DNA from 3 places in the Vibrio syngnathi genome. Region 3 is predicted to be linked to each of the others. Evidence: predicted binding sites of a transcription regulator. Region 3 holds the regulator's gene; each other region holds the start of a gene.
What was found. The regulator CRP, encoded in region 3, controls carbon source genes, mostly activating them, when cyclic AMP is high. The targets are predictions, from matches to a motif close to TGTGANNNNNNTCACA.
Positions count from the first base shown of each region.

Region 1 (3,345 bases), on a different replicon from region 3:
CGCTCTGTTGTAGAATCGCCCAAAGCGCTTGGTGGTAAACTTGGTATTGGCGTGCAAGTTTTTCCGTTTGCTGCATCATCGGAAGTGCACGGCTCAAGTTGCCCATTACGTGATTCACTTCACCAACAACAGATGTTGCGACAATTCGGCTACGATAAACGGTGGTGTTTAACTGACTTAGCGAAAGCTCAGCCAGTTCCAAGGCTTTTTCTGGTTCATTGCTGTTAATAGCAACTTGCGCGCGCAGAGCGTTGTATTGCCCCTGCTGCTGAGTATCGAGTTCAATGTTTCGAGCTTGATATTGAGTTTCAGCCTCTTCTAATAATGTCCCTACCTGTTCATAGCGGTGCTGACTTTGTGCAAGCCAAGCTCGTAACATGGACAGTTTAGGATCGCTGTAAAGTTGATCCGTACTCAGTTGTTTGATCGCGATCTCTAACGAGGAAAGTTCTCCTTGGTTAAACATCGGCCAACCGTGGTCTGTCAGTATTTGAATGATCAGTTCTGGGTCTTCAGCGCGCTGTGCATGGCGCAATGCTTGGTGTGGTGTGTCTTGTTTAATCCACGCCTTTGCAGCACTTCGGTGCAATTCTGCTTCTTGTTGAGGGATTCGAGCTTGACGCTCATGTGCCAAAAATTCACCAAACAGGTTATGGAAACGATACCAGTTCTTTTCTCCCTCAAGCGGGTAGATAAATAAGCCGAATCGATTTAATGACTCGATCATACCGAGCGCATCTTCACGCTGCGTTAGCGCACAAACCAGTTCGTCGTTGAAGTGGTCAAGCACTGAACACTGCATCAAAAACTGTCGAGTTTCTTGGTCTAACAGGTCGAAAACCTCTTCAACCAAATAGTCCCACAGGTGAGCTTGGTTAAAGTGGGAGAAAGACTCCGCAGACTGCGCAAGCGTACGCTTTTGATGTTGAGCTTGCAGCGCAATAAGTTGAAGTGCAGAAGGCCAACCCTCTACATAGGTACAAATGCTGTCTGCCGTTGTGTCATCAATGCCATCGGCAACACGTTGATTGAAAAAGCGTGTCGTCTCTTCGGTATCAAAAGCCAGCGAGTCATTACCTAATTCGATCATTAAGTCTCTAACGCGCAGGTTTGCTGTGCCTAGTGGTGGTGTTCCGCGGCTGGTTACAACCAACGTAAGATTGTCGGGCATGTGTTTGAGGAAAAAGCGCATTGCTTCTTGAATGTCATCATTGTTGACTAAATGGTAGTCGTCTAAAACAAGAAAACATTCGTGATGGTAGTCCGACATTTCGGCGAATACTTCGCTCAATAAAGAATGCAGCGATGAAAACTGTCGTTTCTCTGCCAGTTTTTGGGCATTGGGACAGGCGTTTTGAGTCGCTTTATTGAGTGATTGGAGTAGGTAGTTGATAAAACGGAAGGCATCGTTGTCACTATCATCGATGCTGTACCAACCCACATTCGGTTTATCTAACAGCCATTGTGCAGCCATGGTGGTCTTGCCATAGCCCGCAGGAGAACGGAACAATACAAGCTTATAGCAATCTGCGTTTTGGAGCAGATCGAGAACCCTCGGTCGTAGGATTGCATTATGTAAGCGGCCGGGACGAGTCAGTTTCGAAGGGATCCACATATCGAAGTTTTTCACCTATTCCGTGGCGTATGTTTTGGGGATTCTAAAACCGTACAGGAGTAGCCCAATCACATCTGCCTAATTACTTAAGTCTGTGCTTATGTTACGTGAATAAAAATGGCACCGACTATGATTCTCCTCAGAAACCTTGCGGTCTTGCATGTTTTTGGCTTTCTACGCCCTTGATTTGAGACTTTGCTCACGTTGCGGGTCGGTTTGTGAATGTGACTTTGTTCGGTCTTACACTGAAATTTATGCAAAAGATGATATGTGGGAAATAATTTCGTGATCTCAAACTCAGATTTGCTAATCAGTTTATTCCGGTTAAATAAAACTCACATCAATTGAAGTTAAGTTATCGAACGGGAGCTTGTGATCTTAGTCACTCCAACTTTTTGTTCGAAGTTAGAACATGAGAGTCAGATCACTAACCGTAATGGCGGTACGCCCCTACGCCCTCTCATCTACTCCTAGTTAGTGGCATTAACAGGAGGATGTTTAGTTAATGGTGACCATGCACGATATGTCACAGATGAATTAGAACTATTAAAAGCGAGATTTCTGAAATGAAACCAACTCAGCAAAAAACTTTCGACAAAGTGTCTTTCCAAGAAAGTGTTAAAAAGCATTTATCTGCAACTTACGCAACAACGATTGAAACAGCAGATAGCCGCGCATGGTACCTAGCAATGGGGCGTGCGCTAGCAGAATTGACAACATTTGATCTGCTAGAAACTGAAAATGATGAAAAAATCAAAAACGCGAAGAGCGTTAACTACCTTTCATTAGAGTTTTTGATTGGTCGTCTAACAGGTAACAACCTGATCAGCATGGGTCTGTACGAACAGATTACTCATGCAATGGAAGAGCTAGGCCAAAACCTAACTGACCTTCTAGAAGAAGAACGCGACCCATCGCTAGGTAATGGTGGTCTTGGTCGTCTTGCTGCTTGTTTTATGGATTCTTGTGCTGCACAAGAGTACCCAACAGTAGGCTACGGTCTTCACTATGAATACGGCCTATTCAAACAGTCTTTCCAAGATGGTCGCCAACAAGAAGCACCAGACGCATGGCGTGGTGTTGAAGGTTACCCATGGGAAGTCGCTCGTCCAGAACTAGCACAACACATTGGTTTTTACGGTCATGTAGAAGTTGAATTCATCGACGGTAAAGAAGTTCGTACTTGGGTTCCAGGTATGGAAGTAAAAGCAATGCCTTGGGATCTACCTATCGTAGGTTACGAGTCAAACACGGTTTACCCATTGCGTCTTTGGGAATGTCAGGCAATTGCACCATTCTCACTAGCAAGCTTTAACAACGGTGACTACTTCGAAGCGCAACACTCGCTAATCGATGCAGGTAACATCACGAAAGTTCTTTACCCGAACGACAACCATGAGAAAGGTAAGACACTGCGTTTAATGCAGCAGTACTTCCACTCAGCTGCGTCTGTTCGCGATATTCTACGCCGCCACGAAGCAGCAGGTTTCTCTCTAGAAGATCTGCCTAAGCAAGAAACGATTCAGCTGAACGATACGCACCCAACGATTGCGATTCCTGAGCTAATGCGCATCCTGATCGACGAAAAAGGTCTATCTTGGGATCAAGCCTGGGAAATCAGTGCACATACGTTCGCTTACACGAACCACACACTACTTCCAGAAGCGCTAGAGACTTGGTCTGAATCGCTGATCAACCGTCTTCTTCCACGTCACATGGAAATCATTTTT
Region 1 covers NZ_CP017917.1:206,439-209,783, forward strand. The annotation lists gene malT (HTH-type transcriptional regulator MalT) at 1-1,615, opposite strand, end outside; gene K08M4_RS15875 (glycogen/starch/alpha-glucan phosphorylase) at 2,182-3,345, shown strand, end outside.
Region 1: K08M4_RS15875 (glycogen/starch/alpha-glucan phosphorylase) is a predicted target of CRP. The motif match lies at 1,987-2,002, and genes of this name have one in related genera.

Region 2 (3,345 bases), on a different replicon from region 3:
AGTAATAATCACACAGAATTAACCAAGAGATTACGCTGCTTTCTACATAGGTGAACATATCACATTCATTTCATGGTCTTCATTTACAACGCCTGTAGCTTAAAGTTTTATTGGGTAATTACTCAATAAATCCAACCTGATATGTGAGCCAATTTATATAAATAAGAATTATATAAATTATTGATTTAATGAATGTTTACTGATTAAGACAATTTTTGTTAGAACACCATCTTCAAAACAATAAGATAGGTAAATCTAATGACAAAACTCGTCAGTTTGCTCCTTGCCACAATCACGCTAGGGCTTTCAGGTTGTGCAACGGTATTAACTCCAGAGCAGAGTGCGCCACAATTGAGTGTCGTACCTCAAGAAAAAGCACTGACTATTGCAGTGATCGATAAACGCCCATACGTTTTAGACCAAGATAAAGAGCCAAAGTTTGAGGGCATTATCCGTAGTTCTCTCGGTATTCCTTATTCACACAACACGGCGACACAACAGCCGATGTCTCAGTTTTTGACGGATAGACTCGTTGCAGGATTAAAGAAGCAGCAAGTGACAGTGGACTCAGTAGAGACGACACCAAACCAAAACATCACTAAAGTCGTTGAGCAGATGAAAGCGTTCGACAATAAATCGATGATGTTCGTCTTGAATGAATGGAAATATGATTTCCACGCGTTTACAGATAACTCTTGGTACAACATTAATGTGATTATTTATGATGAAGCCGGTAAGAAGTTACTGAGTAAAAACTTCCAAGGCGAGAACGATGTGCCAGATGGAGGCGTGATCATTAATGAAATGCAGCTTATCTATAAACAACGTTTCGAAGAAATCTTCCAAGACGTTGAAGTGAAAAGTGCATTGCTAAACTAGTTACAGGTACTTTCTTTTATATTCTAGAAAAGCCACGTCCTGTGGCTTTTTATTTTAACAATCGATTTAGTTAACTTATTTTTGCCTGCCCCCGTCGATCTCGCCGATAAACACTGCGTTTTGTTTAATCCTTGACCGCGCGAACGTTTGCGTCAAAAAATGTGATGAAAGTCTCACTTAACTGTTTATACTTCTTTTCCGGTTTTAAGCCGGTGCTTAGCCAATACAAGCCGTCACATGGATATGTGAATGACCCCACGGACCGGACCAGCTACGTTCCACTGCTTGTATAAGGTGATTTTTACATGAACAACTCGTTGTTACATTCGCTAACCCTGTTAGCTCCTTCATCGCGTAGCGTTTTGCTTGCGGTTCTTTGTCCTATTCCTTTGATGTCATTCGTTTGGCTCATGTTCACTCTTTAAGGATTACTAGGACACATTATGAATATTCTATTTGGTTTTGTCGGTGTTCTGGCACTGATTGCTTGTGCGTACCTGCTATCTGAAAGTCGTTCTTCGATTAACTGGAAAACAGTCTCTCGTGCACTATTACTTCAAATCGGTTTTGCTGCTTTGGTGTTGTATTTCCCTTGGGGACAATTGGCGCTAACAAGCCTAAGTAATGGCGTTTCTAGCCTGCTTGGTTTTGCAGACGCTGGTATCGCATTCCTTTTCGGCGACCTTGCAACTGAAGGTTTCATTTTCGCGATACGCGTACTTCCAATCATTATCTTCTTCAGTGCTTTGATCTCTGCACTTTACTACCTCGGCATCATGCAAAAAGTGATTCAAATCTTGGGCGGAGCGGTGCAAAAACTGCTCGGCACCAGTAAAGCTGAATCCTTGGTAGCGACAGGTAATATTTTCCTTTCTCAGGGTGAGTCTCCTCTTCTTATTCGTCCATTTTTAAAATCTATGACTCGTTCGGAACTGTTTGCTGTAATGGCAGGTGGTATGGCGTCGGTAGCGGGCAGTGTACTTGGTGGTTATGCTGGCCTTGGTGTAGAGCTTAAATATCTTATAGCAGCAAGCTTCATGGCGGCTCCAGGTAGCCTGTTAATGGCGAAGATCATCGTTCCTGAGCGCAGCACACCAAGTGACTACGACCATATCGAACTCGATAAAGCTGACCAAAGCAACGTAATCGATGCATTGGCAAGCGGCGCGATGAACGGTATGAAAGTCGCAGTGGCTGTCGGTACTATGTTGATTGCATTCGTGAGTGTGATTGCGATGGTTAACACTGGCCTAGAAAGTCTAGGTGAAACGTTCGGTTTTGCGGGTATTACACTGCAAGCAATCTTCGGTTACCTGTTCTCCCCTCTAGCGTGGCTGATTGGTATCCCGAGTGATGAAGTATTAATGGCGGGTTCTTACATCGGTCAGAAGATTGTAATGAACGAGTTTGTTGCTTTCATCGACTTCGTTGAGAACAAAGCGTTGTTATCTGAACACAGCCAAGTAATCGTTACTTTTGCTCTATGTGGCTTTGCTAACATTGGCTCTATCGCAATTCAGCTGGGTTCAATCGGTGTTATGGCACCAGAGCGTCGTGCTGAAGTGGCAAACTTAGGCTTGAAAGCAGTCGCTGCTGGTACGCTTGCAAACCTAATGAGTGCGTGTTTAGCGGGTATCTTCATCTTGCTTTAAGCTAGATTTACCCAAAACAGCTAGATTCAGTTAAAGCGGACATCTTTCTTACGGATTCAACGTGAAAAGGGTGTCCGCTTTTTTGTGCCTGCTCGTTAAGTTGATTCAGATTCAAACTCATCTTTTATTGCCTTGCTGTGTGGCAGGCTCACTCTGAAGAGTAATAGAGCAAGCCTGTTTTATCCGATATACTTGAATATCATTAGGTTGCGATTAATAGCATTCTGCTTCGATTAAGAAAATCCGGTTTCTATTAAGAACACTCGGCTTCGATTAAGAATACGACAACCAAGCTCAAATTTATCAAGGGTCTCTCCATGAACATGCGCGTTCTCATCGGTCTTATTGCTACCTTCATTGGCTTGTTTGCGATGGTTTATCTTATTGCTGGTGGCACTCAATTTCCTATCTATCAGTGGCCGCAAGAAGCGTATCTCGGTTTGGTGTTTAGCGTAGTATGGGGCACTGGCGTCGCAGCATCGGTGGCTTATGTCTTCTCAGCTTTGGTGTTTGTGACTGTCGCGGTGGTTTGCTATGCGATCGGTTATAAAATCGGTGGGCTCTTTTCTTCAAGTTCTAAAGCTTAATTTCACTAAGGTGTGTTGATGTTCATTGAAGTGAGATTTGTTTGAATGCACTGGCTCGATCGTTGGAAAGTGTATCGCTATCATCGAAAACAGGCTAACCGCTCGAATGGCGACAAGGCTAAAGCTTTAGGGTGGACCGGCGAAGAGAGCCAATTGTGTCGCTTTGAAGTGATTGCTCGTTCGGCTGACTTCGAAAAGAAGAGTGTCTTAGATTTGGGTTGCGGCTA
Region 2 covers NZ_CP017917.1:358,923-362,267, forward strand. The annotation lists gene K08M4_RS16505 (YajG family lipoprotein) at 259-879, shown strand; gene K08M4_RS16510 (NupC/NupG family nucleoside CNT transporter) at 1,323-2,531, shown strand; gene K08M4_RS16515 (hypothetical protein) at 2,849-3,118, shown strand; gene K08M4_RS16520 (class I SAM-dependent methyltransferase) at 3,164-3,345, shown strand, end outside.
Region 2: K08M4_RS16510 (NupC/NupG family nucleoside CNT transporter) is a predicted target of CRP. The motif match lies at 1,040-1,055, and genes of this name have one in related genera.

Region 3 (3,345 bases):
GCGGCTACCTTGAAGATTCGTGTTGATCAGCCATTCGCTGAGCCAGCACCCTTCATGGGTCCACAAATCTCTGAAGCGGCAGCTAAGTTCATTTTGGACGCGCAAGCTAATCTGCAATCGTTAGGTGGTGTAAGCCTAGTCGAAGCAAAAGCGGGCGAAGCGGCGTTTGTTTCTCCGGGTATCATCGATGCAACCAACATTGCTGAGTTGCCAGATGAAGAGTACTTCGGCCCATTACTGCAAGTGGTTCGCTACCAATCGCTAGAGCAAGCCGTTGAACTGGCTAATGACACGCGCTTTGGTTTGTCTGCTGGCCTAGTTTCAACCGACGATTCGGAGTGGGAATACTTCGTTGACCATATCCGTGCGGGCATTGTTAACCGTAACCGCCAGCTAACAGGCGCAAGTGGCGATGCTCCATTTGGTGGTCCAGGTGCTTCGGGCAACTTACGCCCAAGTGCTTACTACGCGGCTGACTACTGTGCTTACCCTATGGCGTCAATGGAAGGTGGTGAAACTCAACTGCCAGCTACGTTTAGCCCCGGTATTGAGCTGTAGTTTTTGCTTTTAAGCTATAACTTGATGAATCACAAGCTTATGAGCTCTAGGTTCATGAATAACAGATTCATTGATTGATTGTGTAATAAGGAAGCGGTGTTATCGCTTCCTTTTTCCATCACGTCCTACACCTAGATTGGGCGGTAGATAATAATAGAACAAGTATGTCACAGGCTGATGGCTGCTGACTCTGTGTCCAGCCTCTCCCTCTCTAATCCAAATTACTAGCTTGCTAGAACCTCTGACAAGGAGTCACCATGACGCCCGATCTACTCTTTAAACCACTATGGGATGATTACATTCACAGGCTTTGCCCATCGGCTGAGAAAGTACACCATTTGCTGAAAGAAGATGAAGCTCTGATTAATGATCACATTGCACTGCGTACTTTCAATGTTGCACCACTGGGTATTGAAACATTGGCTAAACCTTTCCTTGAGTTAGGTTACAAGGCGTGTGGCGATTACTTATTTGAGAGCAAGAAGCTAGTGGCTAAGCATTACGAGCACCCAGATCCAAACCAACCGAAAGTGTTCATTAGTGAGTTGAAAGTCGAAGAGTGTTCAAGTGACTTGCAACAGATCGTGGCTAAGTTGGTTGAGCAAGTCGACGCAAGCAAGCTTCAAGGTCATGAGTTCTTGTTTGGTGGTCGCCTTTGGGACCTGAGCTTCGCGGATTTTCAAGTTCTAGCAAAAGAGAGTGAATACGCGTCTTGGCTAGCGGCTCATGGTTACGGTGCAAATCACTTTACGGTGAGTGTGAACCAGCTCAATGAGTTCGATGAAGTACAGACTGTGAATGACTATTTGAGTGATTCAGGTTTCACTATCAATGCATCTGGTGGTCAGGTTAAAGGCTCTCCAGAGGTCTTATTAGAGCAATCATCTACAATGGCAGACAAAGTCCCAGTTTCATTTGTTGAAGGCAATGAGATGATTCCTGGAGGCTTCTATGAGTTCGCTAAGCGTTATGCGATGGCCAACGGTGAGCTTTATACAGGTTTTGTTGCAGCATCGGCGGATAAGATCTTCGAAAGCACTAACGGTTAAAGAAAGATGCGAGTACGGGCTTTGCTCTAGAGATTCAGATAGGCTTCGCTTCGAGAGTATTTTCGCTTGGAAGCTGTAGGTGTTTCATTCGTATTTTCTTTGTAGATCTTTAGAAAACAAAAAAGCCACCAAATTCGCATTTGGTGGCTTTCAAATTTTTGGCTCAGTTAATCGAGATTAACGAGTGCCGTATACCACGATAGTTTTACCGTGTGCAGAAATTAGGTTCTGCTCTTCTAGCATCTTCAAGATACGACCAACTGTCTCACGAGAACAACCAACAATCTGGCCAATCTCTTGACGAGTGATCTTGATTTGCATGCCGTCAGGGTGAGTCATTGCATCTGGCTGTTTCGCTAGGTTTAGTAGCGTTTGAGCGATACGACCTGTTACGTCAAGGAACGCTAAGTCACCAACCTTTTGGCTAGTTACTTGTAGACGGTTTGCCATTTGCGCTGAAAGGCGCATTAGGATATCTGGGTTCACTTGGATAAGTTGACGGAATTTCTTGAAAGAAATCTCAGCTACTTCACAAGGAGATTTTGCACGAACCCATGCAGTACGCTCTTGGTCTTCTTCGAACAAGCCAAGCTCACCGATGAAGTCGCCTTGGTTTAGGTAAGAAAGAATCATTTCCTTACCTTCTTCGTCTTTGATAAGAACTGCCACAGAACCTTTAACGATGTAGTACAAGGTTTCTGCCTTTTCACCAGCATGAATCAAAGTACTTTTTGAAGGGTACTTATGAATATGACAGTGTGAAAGGAACCACTCTAATGTTGGATCGGTTTGGGGTTTACCTAGAACCATAATATCTTACTTCCTCTGCAGGGTATGCTTGCCGCTTTCCATATTTTAGCTAAGCCTGAATTGACGTAGCTAGGATAAGAGCACTCGTTGAGTGCTGCAAGCTATCTTGTGTTTCGTTTAAGAATAGTATCCTTTTTCAGGTACTATTTCTTGATTTTAATCGTGACCAAGCTACGATTTTTTACGCAAAATTGTGCACATGATCACGGTATGAAAAGTAATCAACCAGAATGTTGTTTTGTTAGCCTATTTTCCCGGTTTCTATAAGTTGTTGCAGGATAGGCCTTACAATGAGTTCCATAGCAAAACTCATCTTGCCGCCAGGTACTACAAGCGTGTTGTGGCGCGACATAAATGAGCCATCAATCATAGCCAGAAGATAAGGGAAATCGACGTTTTTGATGCCGCGTAAGCGTATAACAACGAAGCTTTCATCTAAACTTGGGATCCCTTTAGCATTGAGAGGGTTTGATGTGTCTACCGTTGGAACACGCTGGAAGTTGATGTGAGTACGTGAAAACTGAGGAGTAATGTAGTTAAGGTAATCATCCATCGAGCGAACAATTGAGTCCATTACTGCTTCGCGAGAATGACCACGATCGCGTGTGTCACGAACGAACTTTTGGATCCATTCTAGGTTTACGATAGGCACCATGCCGATCAGCAAATCGACGTGTTGAGAAACATTGATGTCCCCATCTACCACACCGCCGTGTAGGCCTTCGTAAAACATCACATCGGAATTTTCAGGGATCTCTTGCCATGGTGTGAAGGTGCCTGGCATTTGATTATAAGGCACGGCTTCATCAAAGGTGTGTAGGTAGCTGCGGACTTTGCCCGTACCTTCATTACCGTATTGACGGAAGAACTCTTCTAATGCACCAAAATCGTTAGCTTGTGGGCCAAAGTAGCTGATGTGCTTACCTTG
Region 3 covers NZ_CP017916.1:292,471-295,815, forward strand. The annotation lists gene astD (succinylglutamate-semialdehyde dehydrogenase) at 1-558, shown strand, start outside; gene K08M4_RS01345 (DUF1338 domain-containing protein) at 816-1,607, shown strand; gene crp (cAMP-activated global transcriptional regulator CRP) at 1,785-2,417, opposite strand; gene K08M4_RS01355 (phosphoribulokinase) at 2,659-3,345, opposite strand, start outside.